DNA from 4 places in the Glutamicibacter bergerei genome. Region 2 is predicted to be linked to each of the others. Evidence: riboswitches for the same ligand, from Rfam matches in the RefSeq annotation. Region 2 holds a riboswitch; each other region holds the start of a gene.
The links. Region 2 has a riboswitch for S-adenosylmethionine ahead of ACX5K5_RS01355 (methionine ABC transporter ATP-binding protein). Riboswitches for the same ligand answer to the same signal wherever they lie in the genome.
Positions count from the first base shown of each region.

Region 1: another riboswitch for S-adenosylmethionine. It lies ahead of ACX5K5_RS04150 (bifunctional o-acetylhomoserine/o-acetylserine sulfhydrylase); the one in region 2 lies ahead of ACX5K5_RS01355 (methionine ABC transporter ATP-binding protein).
Region 3: another riboswitch for S-adenosylmethionine. It lies ahead of ACX5K5_RS03210 (O-acetylhomoserine aminocarboxypropyltransferase/cysteine synthase family protein); the one in region 2 lies ahead of ACX5K5_RS01355 (methionine ABC transporter ATP-binding protein).
Region 4: another riboswitch for S-adenosylmethionine. It lies ahead of ACX5K5_RS16315 (flavin reductase family protein); the one in region 2 lies ahead of ACX5K5_RS01355 (methionine ABC transporter ATP-binding protein).

Region 1 covers NZ_CM137131.1:889,040-893,619, reverse strand. Annotated here, with positions in the region: gene metX (homoserine O-acetyltransferase MetX) at 1-658, opposite strand, end outside; gene ACX5K5_RS04150 (bifunctional o-acetylhomoserine/o-acetylserine sulfhydrylase) at 661-2,004, opposite strand; SAM riboswitch class IV at 2,097-2,214, opposite strand; gene ACX5K5_RS04145 (VOC family protein) at 2,389-3,033, shown strand; gene ACX5K5_RS04140 (GNAT family acetyltransferase) at 3,100-3,510, opposite strand; gene ACX5K5_RS04135 (CPBP family intramembrane glutamic endopeptidase) at 3,573-4,355, opposite strand; gene ACX5K5_RS04130 (hypothetical protein) at 4,391-4,580, shown strand, end outside.
Region 2 covers NZ_CM137131.1:283,046-287,625, reverse strand. Annotated here, with positions in the region: gene ACX5K5_RS01360 (methionine ABC transporter permease) at 1-179, opposite strand, end outside; gene ACX5K5_RS01355 (methionine ABC transporter ATP-binding protein) at 176-1,210, opposite strand; SAM riboswitch class I at 1,357-1,447, opposite strand; gene ACX5K5_RS01350 (ASCH domain-containing protein) at 1,717-2,238, opposite strand; gene ggt (gamma-glutamyltransferase) at 2,651-4,474, shown strand; gene ACX5K5_RS01340 (LLM class flavin-dependent oxidoreductase) at 4,558-4,580, opposite strand, start outside.
Region 3 covers NZ_CM137131.1:687,411-691,990, reverse strand. Annotated here, with positions in the region: gene ACX5K5_RS03215 (cystathionine gamma-synthase) at 1-674, opposite strand, end outside; gene ACX5K5_RS03210 (O-acetylhomoserine aminocarboxypropyltransferase/cysteine synthase family protein) at 674-1,975, opposite strand; SAM riboswitch class I at 2,064-2,154, opposite strand; gene ACX5K5_RS03205 (LysR family transcriptional regulator) at 2,387-3,328, opposite strand; gene ACX5K5_RS03200 (DUF1852 domain-containing protein) at 3,451-4,443, shown strand; gene ACX5K5_RS03195 (methionine synthase) at 4,462-4,580, shown strand, end outside.
Region 4 covers NZ_CM137131.1:3,536,733-3,541,312, reverse strand. Annotated here, with positions in the region: gene ACX5K5_RS16325 (acyl--CoA ligase family protein) at 1-570, opposite strand, end outside; gene ACX5K5_RS16320 (PQQ-dependent sugar dehydrogenase) at 729-1,832, opposite strand; SAM riboswitch class IV at 2,022-2,137, shown strand; gene ACX5K5_RS16315 (flavin reductase family protein) at 2,244-2,744, shown strand; gene dnaB (replicative DNA helicase) at 3,393-4,580, shown strand, end outside.

The DNA of each region.
Region 1 (4,580 bases), 610 kb from region 2:
CGTTGGCATAGTAGTCGCCCTGCGCAAAGTTGGGATCGAGGCGAATGGCCTCGGTCTGCACCTGCGCAAAAGCGATCTGTTCTGCCGTGGCTTGCGCCGTGGAGGCCATCACCACCACGTTCTTTACGCGTTGCGGGAATTCAACCGCCCATTCAAGGGCTCGTGCCCCACCCATGGAACCGCCGATGACCGTATGCCAGGAGTGCACCCCGAGCAGGTCGGCCAACCGCGCTTCGAGGCGCACGGAATCCTTGATGGTAATAAAGGGGAAGCGTGAACCCCAGGCGTTGCCGTGCTCATCTGGCGAACTAGGTCCGGTGGACCCATTGCAACCACCGATGATGTTGATGGCCACGACAAAATACTTGTCGGTATCAACAGTTAGCCCGGGGCCGACAAAATCTTCCCACCAGCCCGGGGTCTGCGAATCTCCGCGCGATACGTGCGCATCACCGGTCAACGCGTGCTTCACCAGCACCGCGTTGGTCCCCTCCGCGTTAAGCTGGCCCCATGTTTCGTAGGCCAACTCGATCTGCGGTAGGTAGCCACCGGTTTCGAAGGTGTACTCCCCCACGAACGCACGACGCAAAATGCCGTCTTGCCCGTCGGTAAGTTCCTGCGATGGCAGAGTTTCTTCGGTAGTCACTATGGATGCCATGCCTAAAGGGTTTCCTGCAATTCCTGGTGAGAGAGCTGCTTAGTGGCAGCAAAACCAAGTTGCAGATCAGCGAGAATATCCTTGATGTTTTCAAGTCCCACACTCAACCGAACGAGGCCCGGACGCACACCGGCGGCCAGACGTTCGTCTTCGGTCAATTGCGCGTGGGTGGTCGACGCCGGGTGGATGACGAGCGAACGAACGTCACCGAGGTTGGCCACATGTGAATGCAGCTCCAGCGCATCCACAAAAGCCTTGCCAGCTTCGAGTCCACCAGCAATATCGAAGGCAATAATCGCGCCGACACCCTTTGCCGAGTACTTCTGTCCGCGTTCAAACCACGGCGAGGAAGGCAGGCCAGCGTAAGCGACCTTTTCAACCTGCTCCTGGCTTTCAAGCCAGACGGCTACTTCCTTCGCGTTTTGCACGTGACGCTCGATACGCAGAGACAAAGTCTCCAGACCTTGAGCAATAAGGAAAGCATTAAACGGTGCGACAGCCGCGCCCAGATCGCGGAGCAACTGCACGCGAGCCTTCAGAATGTAGGCAAGATTGGCACCAAGGATGCCATCAACGCCCAGATCGCGGGCGAACACCAAACCGTTGTAGGACTCATCGGGGGTGTTGAAGTCCGGGAAACGTTCCGGATCCTTCGCAAAATCAAATTTGCCCGAGTCCACGATTACGCCGGCAATGGCGGTGCCGTGACCACCGAGGTACTTGGTGGCCGAGTGGATGACGATATCCGCGCCCCACTCGATGGGGCGGATCAGATATGGGGTTGCCAAGGTGTTATCAACCAGCAGTGGAACCCCGACCTCATGGGCAATCTGTGAGACTCCCTCGATGTCCAAAATGTCTTGGCGCGGGTTGGAGACGACTTCACCGAAGAAGGCCTTGGTATTTGGCTTCACCGCTGCACGCCACTGATCCAAGTTGTCTGGATCCGCCACGAAGGTGACCTCGATACCGAGCTTGCGCAGCGTGTGCTTGAGCAGGTTCTGCGTTCCACCGTAGAGGCTCGGGCTGGCCACCAAGTGGTCTCCAGACTGAGCCAAGTTGAGAATTGCGAGGGTGGTTGCTGCCTGCCCCGAGGCGACCAGCAGTGCGCCGACGCCGCCTTCAAGATCCGCGATACGGTTTTCGACCGCTTCCTGCGTTGGATTACCGATACGGGTGTAAATCGGCTCCAGCTCCTGCAGTGCGAAGCGAGCCGCGGCGCTCTCGGCGTTCGGGAAAACAAAAGACGTGGTTTGGAAAATCGGCAGGGCACGCGCACCGGTGACCGGATCTGGTTGCTGCCCGGAATGGATCTGGCGTGTTTCAAAAGACCAGTTGTTACTCATGGTTTCCTCCATATTGTTTGTCGACTATGGGGGTACACCACTCAAAAACACACCGACGGCAAATTCCTCGTCGAGGAGCTTTCGAAGGGGGTAACCCGCGCTTGTCCTCAACGCTTGGTGCGTCGAGGGCCAGGTCTTCACCCGGGGCACCCCACCGCGGCGGAGGGTTGCCGCCCAGTAAGCCGGGGCTTGTTACTGGGACTCATGACCTGACTCAAGTCTGCCCGATAGCCGAAGAATTTGGCAATATGAGATAGCTTAACGTGACTCAATCGGTCATATAGATCTTTAATGAAGAAATTTATGCAGACTGTTCGATCCCACCATTACCACTTAGGGTCGCCTAAGTCGAGACTGAGATCACATAGTGACATGATGGGGCACATGATGAGGCTAGATCACGTTAGTTACGCATGTGGCCCCGATGGGCTCATGCCAACCGCCGAAAGAATCTCCAAGGCTTTGGGCCTGGAATTCGTCAAGGGGGGCGTACATCCGCGTTTTGGAACGCGGAATGTAATTTTCCCGCTCAAGCACAACCAGTACCTAGAAGTTGTTGAAGTTCTAAACCACCCTTCCAGCGACAAAGCACCGTTTGGGCAGGCAGTACGAGCCCGCTCCGAGCTTGGCGGCGGCTGGATGGGATGGTGCGTTTCCGTTGAAGACCTCTCCAGCGCCGAAGAGCGGCTGGGACGTAAATCTGTTCCGGGAAACCGCAAGTTCCCAGACGGCCGCGAACTCACCTGGCAGCAAGTTGGAATCAAGGGGCTCATCGCTGATCCGCAGGTTCCGTATTTGCTTCGCTGGGACGCAGGAACGGAGGATTTGCACCCTTCGAAGGCTCTAGAGCCTGTAGGTGCGATTCAAAGCATCACTATCGCTGGTTCCCGCGACCGCGTCCTAGACTGGCTAGGCCAGCCAGAGAACGTCAATCTTGGCGCGGTGAGCATGGAATACGAAGCACCCAACGGCACTCCGGGCATCTTGTCGGTCACCTTTGAAACCGACAATGGTTTGGTCACGCTATAACAAAGAACGTCGAAATAAAGGGTAGGTGCGGACGGCAACGTCCTCGCCTACCCTTTGTCGTTCCAACTATCCAAGCCTTTTGCCTAGGACCACCACTTCTTGAGCTTCGTAGCCTAGCCGCTCGTAAAATCCGATCACATCAGTGTTCTCGGTACGCACCATGAGCTGTACTTTGGGCACCCCTTGTTCAGCAAGCCAACGCGACGCTGCCCCCATAATCTCCTGTCCAAACCCCTGGCCCTGCATGCCGGGTTGGACCGCCACGTAATATAGCCAGCCTCGGTGTCCGTCGAACCCAACCATGGCTGTAGCTACCAGTCTTTGCTCATGACGTCCCGCAAGAATCGTAGAGCTCTGATTCTCCAGTGTTTTACGTGCATCTGCCTCCGGATCATTCCATGGCCGCGTAAGCTCGACGCTCCGCCACAGGGCTGTTGCTTCGCCTATTTCGGTCAGTTTGAGTTCACTGATTTGCATAAGTAAAACGTACCGTTGAAAACGTCGTTTATTGCCATTGCGCAATGCTTGCCGTTGTGGGGTTAGCCTCCGATACCGATAGCGGGGCCGAAGAGCATGAACCCGACAAATCCCACTGCGTCCAACAAGAAGTGCGCGATCACCAACGGCATCACTCGCCCATATTTCTGGTAAATCCAACCGAAAATCACACCCATGGCTATGTTTCCCAGCATCGGGCCGACGCCTTGGTAGAGGTGGTAGCTACCGCGGATCAGCGCAGATCCGAGAATCAGCGTCCACGGTCCCAGGTTCAGCTTCTTACCGTAGGTAAACAGGAAACCGAGCATGATCACTTCTTCAAGCACCGCGTGGCGTACGGCAGAAAGCAGCAGCACCGGCACGCTCCACCAATAGTCACCAAGATTAGCCGTGGACAACGCGGTGGTTACTCCCAAGGCACGGCCTGCGGCATATACGCCCAGGGTTCCAAGGCCCATGGCAAGAAACAATCCGGCCCCAAGTAACAGATCTTTACCCGGACGGCGGAAGTCGAACCCTACATCCTTCACGCTTCGGCCCAGGGTGCGGTGCATCAAATACAGTGCGAGAAGAACCGGAATCAGTGCGAAGAAAATATCCAGCAACTGATAGGACAGGTCAAAGTATTCGCGCGTGTTTAACGGATTATTCATCGACGTGGTCTGGTCACGCAACGGCGCACGGCTCACCTTGTCGGCGAAACTAATCAGTGAATACACCGCGCTCTGCCCCAAAGACAGGGCTAGAACCAAGATGATCTCAAACCTGAGAGTTTTGCGGGTTGCTGTCTGCTCAATTTGTTCAGCGTTCACATTTTCGATCATAGGCTGATCTGACTGTGCGCGTGCTGAGGAGCCTCATGACTAACCTGCGACAACCTGAAGTTGAGACCACCAGCAAGCTGAACAAAAAGAGTGCGAGTGAGTCGTCCTGTGGCATCGGAGGAAAAGGCGGGAAAGGCAATTTGTCGCGTTCAGTCACCGCCTCAGCTAGCTTGTCTGCAGGTGGAGGTGTGGGCATCAAAGCATTCAACGCAAATACGAACTTCA
Region 2 (4,580 bases):
AGGCCTCGCCTGTCGGTGTTGAACAGAGCCAGTCCCATGATGCCGCCAAAAATGATCACTAAGACCATCACGATTCCTACCATGGCCCAGGTCTCTGCGTAGGCAGGGAGCATCAGGGAACCCAGCTCACTCCACGGGGTATCTGTACCCACAGTGACGCTTTCGGTTGGAAGACTCATACCGTCACCTCGATTCGTGTTTCACCATTGATCTTGTCTGTGCGCAACGCCTGCGAATGGGCGGTGGCGTGTAGTCCCCAACCGTCGAGTACCTCGATGGCTCGTGCTTCGCCGATACCAGATAGCCCTATTTCAACGCGGCCCAGCGTGCCTTCTTGGTGGGCTTCTACGGATCCGCCAAGCAGTGCCACCGTGGCACCATATTCGCTGCCTAATTTGGAAATCCATGAAGGATCAATCTGCGTCCCGCGGTAAGCGACGGTCAAGGCAAAGTCGTAACCGGCTGGCACCAGGTCTGGGTGCAAGGGCAAAAGCTTGGAACCAGTTACCGATTCCGGGTTTGCCACCAGTGCGCGCAGTTCGCCGTATTCGGCGATTCGGCCACCATCTAGCTGTGCCACGCGGTCGGCGATATGACGTACCACATCCATCTCGTGGGTAATCAAGATGATTGCCAGCCCGAGGTCGGTACGTAAGGAAGCGAGCAGTTCGAGGATCTGCGCAGTTGCTTCCGGGTCGAGGCCCGAGGTTGCCTCGTCGGAGAGCAGCAGTCGCGGGCGCAGGGCCAGAGCCCTAGCTATACCCACGCGTTGGCGCTGCCCACCGGAGAGTTCGCCCGGATAGGAATTGGCGCGGTCGGCCAACCCGACTCGTTCTAAAAGCTCGGCAACTCGATGTTCCATCTCATGATGGACTACTCCGAGGTTGCGCAGCGGCAACGCCACATTTTCGGCGACTGTCATGCGGCGCAGCAGAGCCGAATTCTGGAAGATCGTGCCAATGGCACGGCGTTCGGCACGCAAGGCCTTGCCTGAGAGGATCGAAAGGTCTTTGCCATCGACCAAGATCTGCCCACTGCTGGGCTTCTCCAAGAGGGAGATGCAGTGGGACAGCGTGGATTTCCCTGCGCCCGAGGGACCAACCACGGCGGTGATGCTGCCCGCTTGGACCTCCAGATCAATTCCTTTGAGGACCTGTACCCGACCCTGGGCCGTGTCGTAGTGCTTGTGTAGCTGACGGATCTCAATCATTTGAGGGCCCGAAGAAAGTTGTTTGCATTTGTTCTCCCTGGTGCTGGCGCCGCGCAGAGCCCGAGTCAAGTTTGAGCTGCAGACTCGCAATGTAGCGGCGTGAGGCAGCTACGGAATCTTGCAGAACAGTGTTGTATCTACGGACCGCTCCATCGGTCCTGGCGGTAGCACCGGCCCCTCTCGGGGTGGTTGCTGCGACGTCTACGAGCCAGGTCTCTCAGTCGCTCTGGATGGTTACCATTCGATGTCTGAATCGAACAGTTTCAGTCTGTCCTCGAGCAGCTTCCATGAACAACCATGACGTTATAAATGCGTCATGTAGTCACCATCGGTGCTCAGCTAGCAGTAAAACGGGCCATAAATGCGGTACTCACTCGTCATATTTCGCTGAGTGACGGCGCAAGGCGTACATCTTGACTTAAGAACTTAATTCAAACGCCATGATGATCCCCTTCAAGGGCGCAAGGCAAAAATCCTGAACAGCAAGGTAGAGAAAATTATGAGCCTTAAATCTGCTTGCGCGGCCAGACTACCTCGAAGCTTTCGCATACGATGCGTTCACCGGGGATGCTGGTGATTGCCGGTTCCCACTGCTTGGCAAAATCTGCTTGCTGCGTCCGCTTCCAGAACTTCTCGTGCTCCCGGCGCCAGCTAGCCAAGCTACGGTCGTCCTCGCCCTCGGCATAGGCGAATTCGGCATCCACCTGGTCGAATGATCTCAGCGTCACCTCGCTGGTCCGCAGGATAACTTGTGGCGTCCCGGTGCCGTCGCAAGCAATCCAGTGCGAGCCGACCTGCGGGAGGGGTTCGTTCTCGGCAAGGTACTCGTTTTCGAGGCTTGAGGTGGCATGTTTCTGCCCGTGGGTTACTTCTCGCAATAACGAGTCGGCCAGCGCAGGGCTGTCTCCGAAGTATTCCACCACGTAGTCACCCGGGTCGCTGGCGCAGCTTTGCCGGTAGTCATCCCACATCTGTGCGGCTGAGGCGAGATCTAGCGGTGGCATCTCGGCGGCGTGTTCGTTGCTCATGCTCTTAGCCTAAGCGCAGTCCGGCCACCGCAGTTGTTGACCTCGGCGATTGTTTGAATGTTCCCGTGTTGGCGTGAGCTTGGGTAGCCAGTCTCATGGCGATCGCGGGGTGATCCGTTGGCCTCTTCGGCCATGCAAACGCAACGCGCCCTCAGCTTGGAAAGCGCAAAGCCCTCGCCGGCTAGAAAGGTTTCCGATAGTGGCAGTAACCGACGAATCAGATGAACTTGATGACTACGCATTCGCGCCGAGAGCGCCCGGCCGTGTTGGCGAAACCTAAGTTAAAGTATGTCCCGACCTGCGCGAAATTGCGGACAAGCTTGCACAGTGACGCGTGTCACGGAACTCGTCTCGGGGGTTTCTCCCGTAAATTGGCGCATACTTCATCCCCACCTTTTCAGGAGATCAAAGAATGTCACGAGCATGTACGAGAGCTATTGCCAGCGTCGCGGCACTCGCACTGGGACTGGGTACTTTCACCGCCCTTCCGGCCAACGCCGATCCCAGGGCAACCGACAAAACTCCAACAGCCAAAGGCAGCGGCGGCGCTGTCTCATCCGTGGACCCCGAAGCGACCGCCGCCGGCATTGAAATCCTACGCAAAGGCGGCAACGCAGTTGATGCGGCTGTCGCAACCGCGGCAGCGCTGGGCGTGACCGAACCTTATAGCGCGGGTATCGGTGGCGGCGGCTATTTCATGTACTACGACTCAAAAACCGGAAAGATCAGCACCATTGACGGCCGCGAGACAGCACCGGCAGCAATACCCCACGATGCCTTTGTCGACCCGGAAACCGGCAAACCCTACAATTTCACGCCCGAACTGGTGACTAGCGGCGTGGCGGTAGGAGTACCGGGAACTCTAGCCACCTGGCAGCGTGCATTGGATAATTGGGGTTCCCAAAGCTTGAAGAAAGTTTTGCGCCCGGCCACCCAGGTGGCCTCACGCGGTTTTGTCGTCGATGAAAACTTCCGTGAACAGACCCTTGATAACAAGGAACGCTTCGCTGCCTTCAGCTCGACGAGCGAACTTTTCCTGCCCGATGGCGATGCACCCCAGGTTGGCAGCATCTTCAAGAACCCGGATCTTGCCCAAACCTACCGGTTACTTGCCAAGCAGGGCCCCTCAGCGTTCTACCAGGGCGAGATGGCCGAGGAAATATCCCAGACGGTGCAAGCTCCACCCAAGGTTGAAGACACCGAGCTCCCGGTTCCAGCCGGGTATGTGAGCACCGCCGACCTGGCAGACTACGAGGTTGCGGAGCAGCAGCCAACCAAGGTGACCTACCGTGGACTGGATGTCTTTGGCATGGCACCATCGTCCAGCGGAGGAACCACCATCGGAGAATCGCTGAACATTCTTGGCGAATTCGACCTCACAGGCATGGAGCGGCCCTCCGCGCTTCACCACTACTTTGAAGCGACGGCCTTGGCTTATGCCGATCGTGGCAAGTTTGTGGGCGACCCGGCATTTGTGGATGTTCCCACCGCAACCCTGACCGACAAGCTGTTCGGCGTCGACCGGGCGTGCGCGATAAACCCCGAACGGGCCGCGGTGAAGCCGGTAGCGCCGGGCGACATTGAGGGCTACGACGGAACGTGCCCGGCGGCAACCAGCGAACCGGTGATTGAGCAGGATACCGAGAATATTTCCACCACCCATCTTTCGGTGGTGGACCGCTGGGGCAACGTCGTTTCCTACACACTAACCATTGAGCAGACCGGCGGTTCGGGAATGGTGGTGCCGGAGCGCGGCTTCCTGCTGAATAACGAGCTGACCGACTTCTCCACGGCGTATGACCCGCAAGACCCAAACCGTATCGAACCTGGCAAGCGTCCGCGCTCGTCGATGGCGCCAACGATTGTGCTGCGCGACGGCGAACCGATGCTCGCCATCGGCTCCCCTGGCGGCTCCACCATCATCACAACGGTGCTGCAGACCTTGGTGAACCGCATCGATTTGGGCATGGACCTCAGCCAGGCAATCGCGGCGCCTCGCGCCTCGCAGCGCAATACCGCGGCAGTGACGGCAGAACCCGAATTCATCGAGGCCTACGGCTCAGCGCTTGAGGCTTTCGGCCACAAGCTCACCGCCGCTGGTGATTCCTTCACTCCACAGGCCGAGATCGGCGCGGTTGAGGCGGTGGAAATCGCCGCTGATGGGTCTCTGATCGCGGCGGCCGAACCAAGCCGCCGCGGCGGTGGTTCGGCCATGGTGGTCACGCCGGCTAAATAGCCGCTAAAACCAGCAAGTCCCCGCGAAATTCAACGTTTCGCGGGGACTTGCTGGTTTTGCGCCACTACTTGATTTTTAAGACCTTAGGCCTTGGCGACCAAGCGGT
Region 3 (4,580 bases), 400 kb from region 2:
TCGGCCAGGGATTGGCCGCGGAAGAGGTGGTCGGCCACGATGATGGCCCCGCCGAGCACATCGGAGTGCCCGCCGATGTACTTGGTGGTGGAGTGGACCACCGCGTGGGCTCCGAAATCCAGCGGCCGCTGCAGGTACGGGGTGGCGAAGGTGTTGTCCACGACCAGCAGGGCGCCGTGTTCGCGGGCGATGTCCGCCCAGCCGGCCAGGTCGGCGATGCCCAGCAGCGGGTTGGAGGGAGTCTCCACCCAGAGCAGCGCGGTATTCGGGCGCACCGCGGCGCGCACCGAATCCAGGCTGGTGATGTCCACCGCCGAAGAGGTGATCCCCCATTTGCTGTGCAGCTTGGAGATCAGCCGGTTGGTGCCGCCGTAGCCGTCGGCGCCCAGGATGATGTGGTCGCCCGGTTCCAGCACTGCGCGCAGCAGCGCGTCTTCGGCCGCGATCCCCGAGGCGAAGGAGAAGCCGGCGGTGCCGCCTTCCAGCGCGGTGAGCTGGGATTCGAACCCGTTGCGGGTGGGGTTCGAGCCGCGGGAGTATTCATGCCCGGAACGCAGCACGTTGATGCCGTCCTGGATGAAGGTGCTGGTCTGGTAGATCGGGGGCACGACCGCCCCGGTGTGCGGATCCTTGTGCTGGCCGGCGTGCACGGCGAGGGTGTTGAAGCCAGTCATCATGCTCCTTGGGTTTGTGGGGCCAGGGCCTGGTCCAATGCCAGATCCAGTGCCTGGGTGAGGTCGGCGAGCAGGTCGGCGGGGTCTTCCAGCCCGACCGACAGGCGCAGGGTGGAGGTGTTCAGGCCGGCGTCGGCCAGCTGCTGCTCCGAGAGCCGGCAGTGCGTCATGGTCGCCGGGTGGGAGACCATGGTGCGGGTGTCCCCCACATTCGCGGCCAGGGAAATCAGCTTGAGCCCATCGATTACCGGGGAAACCAGGGCCGGGTGGGCCAGCTCGATGGCCAGCACGCAGCCGGTGCCCTTCGGCGCCAGCGCCCGGGCCAGCTCGTGGCTGGGGTGCTCGGGCAGCGCAGGGTGGTGGATGGCGGCAATGCCCGGATACTCGGCAAGCGCGTCGATCAGCCTGGTGACGCTGCGCTGCACGTGGGCGGCGCGCACCGGCAGCGTCTCGATGCCTGCAAGGATGCCCTGGGCGCTGGCCGGGGCCAGGGTCGGGCCCAGATCGTGCAGGAACTTGGAACGCACCAGCATCGCATAGGCGGTCGGTCCGTGGCGCTCAAGCAGCGAGGTGTTGTTCAGACGCACCCGCGGGGCGGCGATCTGCGGCCAGCGGGCGGCATCGGAGAAGTCGAATTTCCCCGAGTCCACCACTACCCCGCCGAGCACCGAGCCGTGACCGGCCAGGCCCTTGGTGGCCGAGTGCACCACGATGTCGGCACCGAGTTCCAGAGGCCGAATATTCAGCGGGGTGGCCAGGGTGTTGTCGACCACCACCGGGATGTTGTGCTCGTGGGCGATCGCCGCGATGGCGGGCAGATCGGCCACGGTGCACAGCGGGTTGGAGACGGACTCCAAGAAGAACGCCCGGGTGTCCGACTCAATGGCAGCGGCCCAGGCGGACGGGTCGGCCTGGTCGACAAAGCTGATGCGGATGCCGAAGTCGGCGAAGGTGTCGGTGAACAGGTCCACGGTGCCGCCGTACAGCGAGGAAGAGGCCACAATGTGCTTGGGTCCCTGGGTCAGGGCCAGCAGGGACAAGGCCACGGCTGCCTGCCCGGTGGCGGTGGCCACCGCGTGGGCCCCGCCTTCCAGGGCGGCCACGCGCTGTTCGAGAATCGAAACGGTGGGGTTGCCGGTGCGCGAGTAGGTGAAGCCGGCCTGGCGCAGGGCGAACTTCTCGATCGCTTCGGCATGCGATGCGAATTGGTAGGCTGCGGAATTGTGCAGCGGCGGCAGCATCGGGCGGAAGTCTCCGCTCGGGCGGTACCCTGCGTGCACCGCGTCGGTTTCCTGGCTCATGGCTCCTCCTCGATTATCTGCGAGGGAGTGCACCGATTGGCATCGTGCGGCGGCACGAAGCACAGTACGCAAAAACGCGTTCGGAACTGCTCCATCGTTCCTGGCATTAGCACCTTTCGGTTTCCCGATGGTTGCTGCGACGTCAACGAGCCAGATCTCTTAGTCGCTCTTGATGGTTTGTTGTTCCTCCATGGTTGGCCATGGGACGCAAACGGTGCAAGCGGTATCGGGCGGCCGGCTTCATACAAGGCCGCCAGGCTTCATATGACTTCTCGTTGTCATGATGACGAGGTGGCCGGCAGCACTTTATGACGCGACCTTTTGAGATGAATCGGCGTGATGTAGAGGTTTTGTTGGAAGTTTGTGACGATGTGCCGGTGCTCGATGACCGGGGGTTACGCTGCTGGCGGCTCAGCCAAGCACTTCTACCCCGAAGCTGGCGACCACCGTTCGCACTTCTTGCAGGTAGCGCTGGGCCTGGTCGGTGAGCGGAATGGCAGCGTGATCAATCCAGCCGATCTCGATGCGCTCCTCGATCGCTAGCGGGATGGCCACGATGGAGGGGTCCAGCTCGTCGCTGATGATGCCGGTGGAGATCGTGTACCCGCCCAAGCCGATCATGAGGTTGAAGATGGTGGCGCGGTCCGAGACCTGGATTTCGCGTTGGCTGGAGCGCGTGGAGAGCACCTCCTCGGCGAAGTAGAAGGAATTATTCGCGCCCTGGTCGAAGGTCAGCCGGGGCAGGTCTTCGAGGTCTTCGAGCGTGACCTGGGTTCGGGTGGCCAGCGGGTTGCTGCGCGAGATGAAAATGTGCGGATCGGCCAGGAACAGCGGGTGGAAGACCAGCCGCGATTCGCGCAGCAGCTTGTCGATGACCTTCCGGTTGAAGTCGTTGCGGTACAGGATCCCGATGTCGCTGCGCAGCGTGCGCACGTCCTCGATGATCTGCTCGGTGCGGGTCTCGCGCAGCGAAAACTGGTACTCCTCGGCCCCGCTGGCCTGCACCATCCGCACGAAAGCGTCCACCGAAAAGGAGTAGTGCTGAGTGGAGACGCCCAGCAGCCGCCGGGCCGAGGGGCGACCGAGATAGCGGTGCTCAAGAAGCTCCACCTGTTCCAGGACCTGCCGGGCGTAGCCGAGGAATTCGGCGCCTTCGGCGGTGAGTGTCACTCCCCTGGCCGAGCGCATCAGCAAGGTGCGCCCCACCCGTGATTCAAGCTCCTTCATCGCTGAGGACATGCTGGGCTGTGCGACGTAAATCAGGTCGGCGGCAGCGGAGATCGAGCCCTCCGAGGCGACCGCCACGAAATAGCGAAGTTGCTGCAGTGTCAGACCATTCGTTCCCTGAACCATAGCCAGAGTCTATATGAATCCATAGTTATATCGAGTTACCCGATATCAAGAATCACCCTGCATGATTGACGCAACGACATCCCCTCGGCCTGCCCAGGCCTCCCAAATACAGATTGGCCGTCATGGCAGACGCATTAAATTTCAGCATTAGCACCACCAGATTCGACGAGAATTACTCCCCTTCGGCGAATTCTCGAACCACGACAAACTTCGCCAATTTGGCACGCGGAGAGCGTCGCGAAGAGAACCTTCGCAATGCCCTGACGATGATCAACCGTCGCTTCAATTCCCTGGCTCACTGGGACAATCCCCAGGGCGACCGTTACTCTCTGGAATTGGAAATCATTTCAGCAAATGTGCATTTTTCTGCCGATAATAACGATCAGGAATTCCCGCTTTTAGAAGTGCTTGAAACCACGATCGTGGATAAACTCACGGGTACTCGGTCCCAGGGCATGGTCGGCAATAATTTCTCTTCTTACGTCCGCGATTACGACTTCAGCGTCGTGCTCCCAGCATCTTGCAATGACAGCGGAGCTCCGGTGCTTCCAGAAGATTTTGGCGATCTCCACGGACAGCTCTTCCAGCATTTCTTGAACTCACAGGCATACCGTGAGCGTTTTGCCCAGCTGCCAGTGGTCTGCATCAGCGTCTCGACTTCCAAGACCTATTTCCGCACCGGCAATAGCCATCCGGTGCTCGGTTTGGAATACCAGCAGGATGAGAATTCATTGACCGATGCGTACTTCGGGAAAATGGGCTTGAGCGTCCGTTACTTCATGCCACCAGGTGCTGTTGCGCCACTGGCTTTCTACTTCCGTGGCGACCTGCTCAACGACTACACAAACCTTCAGCTGATCAGCCTCATCAGCACCATGGAGACCTTCCAGAAGATCTACCGCCCGGAGATCTACAACGCCAATTCGGCTGCACCTTCCGTGTACCACCCAAGCCTGGGCGCCGAGGACTTCTCCCCCACCCGTGTCTTTTATGACCGCGAAGAACGAACTCAGTTGGGCAAGGTCCAAGGCAAGTTCACCGAAGAGCACTTCATCATCCCGAATCGCCAACTGCTCGATCAGTGGTCTTCTTCCTACCCGACTCCTGTCGCCTAAGAATCCGAAAGATAACTTATGACTTCCCCACTTATCCCCACGTCAATTGTCGGCAGCCTGCCCAAGCCTTCATGGCTTGCCGAACCTGAAAAGCTCTGGTCCCCATGGAAGCTTGAAGGCGAGCAATTGCGCGAAGG
Region 4 (4,580 bases), 340 kb from region 2:
TTTCCCCGTGGTGCCCGAGGTGTAGTTCAAGGCGATGGGTGCGCGCTCATCTGCCACCTCGTAGGCCAGCGGTTCCGCCGTCGAGACAGTATCAAGCAGCTCCTCTAGCGTCCCGTCCACCGCAACCTCGGGGCGTTGGCCGGTGTACTGGTCGTCGGTGATCTCAATCAGTGCTTCGAGGCTCAGAATCTCGGCACGCAAGGTTGAAGTATTAGCCAACAGCTCGGTGTCGGCAAAAAGTATCTTCGCCTCGGAGTGATCCATGATGTAGCGCAGCTCGTGGGCGGTGAGTCGCGTATTTAAAGCGATCAGCACGCCTCCTGCCAGTGGTACCGCGTAGTGCGCCATCAGCATTTCTGGAGTATTGGGGGCCAACACGGCTACCCGGTCACCTGGGTTAATACGCGTCCTGATGGCCTGCGCAAAGCGTTGCACACGGGACTCAAATTGTGCGTAGCTGTAATTTCGTGAGCCGTGAATGATCGCGGTCTTGGATGGATAAACCTCGGCCGAACGCTGTAGGAAACGCAGAGGGGTGAGTTCCGAATGGTTTGCCTGAGTCATGACCATGTGCGCGACATCCTTCGATTCATCGTTGTGGTTTACTTCAATTTGCAGATGTGAGCTGAAGCACTTCCATCTAATATCGTGGCATGAACCGCAGGGTCAAACAAAGAAACGCAGTCTCATTGCGTCGAGTGGGCGAAATTCAGCGGTCAGTGACTATGTCACTGACTAAACTTTGCGGGAAAAATACCGAGAATCTTGTCATCAGATTCCTGCGCGGTACCGCGGCCATCGGTGTTATTGGTCAATACCCAAAGCTCTCCGGCAGCAGTGACCGCTGCGTCCCGAAACCTTCCGTAGCTGCCGGTGAAGGCTTCGGTGGAATCACTCGGTGAGTTCAAATCGATGATTCGCAACCGTTCACCACGCAAGTTAGCCACATAAAGTACGTCCTGGTGAATGCTCATGCCACTAGGGCTCGCAGACTCAGTGCTCCATTGCTGGAGCGGGTCAACGTAGTCAGCATTATTGGCGATACCTTCGGTGACCGGCCACCCGTAGTTAGCACCCGCTCTGATCAGGTTCAGCTCGTCCCAGCGGTTTTGCCCAAACTCGCTGGCGTACATGGTTCCATCGCTAGCCCAGGCGAGTCCCTGCGGATTACGATGACCGAAGCTAAACACCGGAGAATCGGGAAAAGGATTATCTTCCGGAACTTCACCGTTGATGGTTAGTCGCAAGATCTTTCCGCCGAAGCTGTCTAGGTCTTGGGCCAAAGATTCATTTCCGGCATCACCAACGGTTGCGTAGAGCATCAAATCTGGTCCGATGGCCAACCGTCCGCCATTGTGGATCGTTGCCGAAGGTAGCCCTGAAATAAGCGTTTGTGGATTTGTGAGGCTCAGATTTCCAGCCTCTCCAGTTACCTCAAAGCGCTGGATTCGATTCCCATCGGCGGCGGTCGAATAGGCGAACAGGTATGGCCGTTGATAAGCCAGCCCGAGCAGTCCACCCTCACCACCATGAACTACGTCGTTGAGTTTGCTAACTTGCCGCTGATTTCCTTCCGTGTCTATTTCCAATATTCGTCCAGAATCACGTTCTGAAACCAAGAGCGTACTCTCCGCGAAAACCATTGACCAGGGAGCATTTAGCTCATCGGCAACGATGCGGGGTTCGGCTGTTTGTGATGCAGAACCACTGTTGGAGACGTTGACTGGTGGTGCTGATGGCTGCGCAGTGCAGGCCGTTATGGAAACAGCGCAGGCCAGGGCAATACCGAGGTAAGCAGTGGTTTTACCGATGGCTACTGGTCCGGGACGCATGGGATCAGGCTAGCAACTTTGGTTTAATGCGCAAGGGAGTATTGGGATAAGTCTGAGCAGCGCTAAAAATGAATAATTTTCTGATTTGCCAACAAAAAATGGGTGCTCATCGAATTTCAGCTCGAATATTTCGATTTGCGAAGCGATTTGTTTGACGGTTACGCACGTTGCCCAATATCGTTTAATCAGAATCATGAGCGTCAGCAAAAGCCCTGGCTAGCTGGCCGGCAACCCTCTATACGGTAGCGGGGTGCTCCAGGTGAGGATTCGGTGTCGTGCAACACCGCACGATACAAGTACCGCACATCGAGGCGTAAAACCTTCGACGGCGGGCCAAAGTAAGCAGTAGGTGCTTTTGTCCTGTCGCCGACCGTCGCCGTACCGATGTGTATGAAGTAAAGGAAGCAAAGCATGTCTTTGAATCAAGAGCTTGACGCGCTGACGTTACGCAAAGTTTTCGCGCAGCACCCATCCGGAGTTGCCGCGCTTTGCGCCGATATCGACGGTGAGAAGACGGGAATTGTTGCCTCCTCGTTCACCGTGGGGGTCTCACTGGAACCCGCGTTAGTGATGTTTGCGGTGCAGAAAACCTCAAATACCTGGCCAAAGTTGCGCGGTGCTAACCGCATAGGTGTCTCAGTGCTCAGTGAGCGCAATGAAGGAGTCTGCGGGCAGATCGCATCGAAGAAGGGCGATCGGTTCCTCGGTATTAATACACACAGTAGCGCCGATGGTTCATTGTTCATTGAGGACTCCACACTATGGCTCGACACCTCAATTTATAGTGAGGTAGAAGCGGGAGATCACTGGGTGGTACTGCTAGAAGTTCATGGCCATAAGCTGGCCGAGCATCTTCCATCGATCTTCCATGATTCACGATTTCACTCGTTACCGGTCCCGGAATTCGTCTAAATAGCTTTTTCGCGCCGCCGGCCTCTTGATCAAGAGGCCGGCGGCGCGATGCTGTTTAAGCAGTAGGTCTCGAGTTGATGCCGGGACTCCGTGCGTCACAAGTCGACGCGGGCGACTTTGAGCTTAATTGTGGATTACTTCGCCCAAAGTTACGACTCAGTAGCTTATAGTCGCTGTGACTACCGACTTCTAAGACTGTTGATTATCCACAAAACTGTCCACATGCATGTGGACAGTGCGTGGATAAGTTCCATCATAAGGCGAAATACACCGTAATTCCGGACTTTATCCTGTGGATAACGTAAGTTGAGAAGATTGTCTCTACAAAGAAATAAACTTTCTATCCACAGGCGTCAAAATATATTTATACTAGTCAACTCATAGTTCAATGAGTTTAAGTGTGGTAATCCACAAGCTTCTCCCCAAGTCACGCACAGGGTCATCCACAGCGAGAGCATGCTTATCCACAGATCTTGTGGATAACCGAGTTTACGGCTATAGATAAGAGACCTAGTGTTGGCTTTGGGACTGATATATCCACAGGTACCGCTGACGCTATAGCGTCGGTCGGCAGTGACATGCTTGAGCGTTGCCATCGGGGCACAAGGGTATTTCCCAGAGGTTCAATAGGGGATGGAAGTGTCTGTTATGAGTGCGGAACCGGTCTACGAAAGTCAGGGTTCTGAGGCGGGTCGTACCCCGCCGCAGGATATTCCTGCCGAAATGTCGGTTCTCGGCGGCATGATGCTGTCTAAAGATGCCATCGCCGACGTGGTTGAGGTGTTGCGTGGAACAGATTTTTATCGTCCAGCCCACGAGTCAATCTTCGATGCAATTATCGATCTCTACGGTCGTGGTGAACCTGCCGATGCAGTGACCGTCTCGGATCTGCTCACCAAGCGCAGCGAAATCGCCCGCGTCGGTGGAGCTGCCTATCTGCACAATCTCATCCAACAGGTACCAACGGCCGCAAACGCCGGCTACTACGCTGAGATTGTCCGTGAGCGGGCGGTGCTTCGCCGTCTGGTGGATGCCGGAACACGTATCGTGCAGATGGGTTACTCGCCAGATGGCGAAGTTGACGCCATCGTGAATGAAGCCCAGGCTGAGGTCTACAAGGTTGCCGAAAACCGAAATAGTGAAGACTACGTACGCCTCTCGGACATCATCGAAGGAACAGTTGATGAAATCGAGAACGCCGCCAATGCCGGCGACGGAATTACCGGTGTGCCTACCGGATTCTACGAATTCGACGAGCTGACCCAAGGTTTGAAGGGCGGACAGATGATTATCATCGCGGCCCGTCCGGCAGTGGGTAAATCAACCTTTGCTCTGGATTTCGCCCGCTCGGCGGCCATTAAGAACAATATGGCTACCGTCTTCTTCTCCTTGGAAATGGGCCGCAATGAAATTGCGATGCGACTGCTCTCGGCGGAAGCGTCCATTCAGCTCCAGGACCTGCGTAAGGGTTCGGTAGAAGACGCGCAGTGGACCAAGATTGCCACCACCATGGGACGGCTGAACGAAGCGCCACTATTCATCGACGATTCGCCGAATATGTCCATGATGGAAATTCGTGCGAAATGCCGCCGGCTCAAGCAACGCAATGAGCTGCGCATGATCATCCTGGACTACCTCCAGCTGATGAGCTCCGGTAAGCGCGTGGAATCGCGTCAGCAGGAAGTCTCTGAGTTCTCACGTAACCTCAAGCTGCTGGCCAAGGAGCTAGACGTTCCGCTGGTTGCCCTGTCGCAGCTGAACCGTGGTTCCGAGCAACGTACCGACAAGAAGCCAATGATTTCGGACCTTCGTGAATCGGGTTCGATCGAGCAGGAC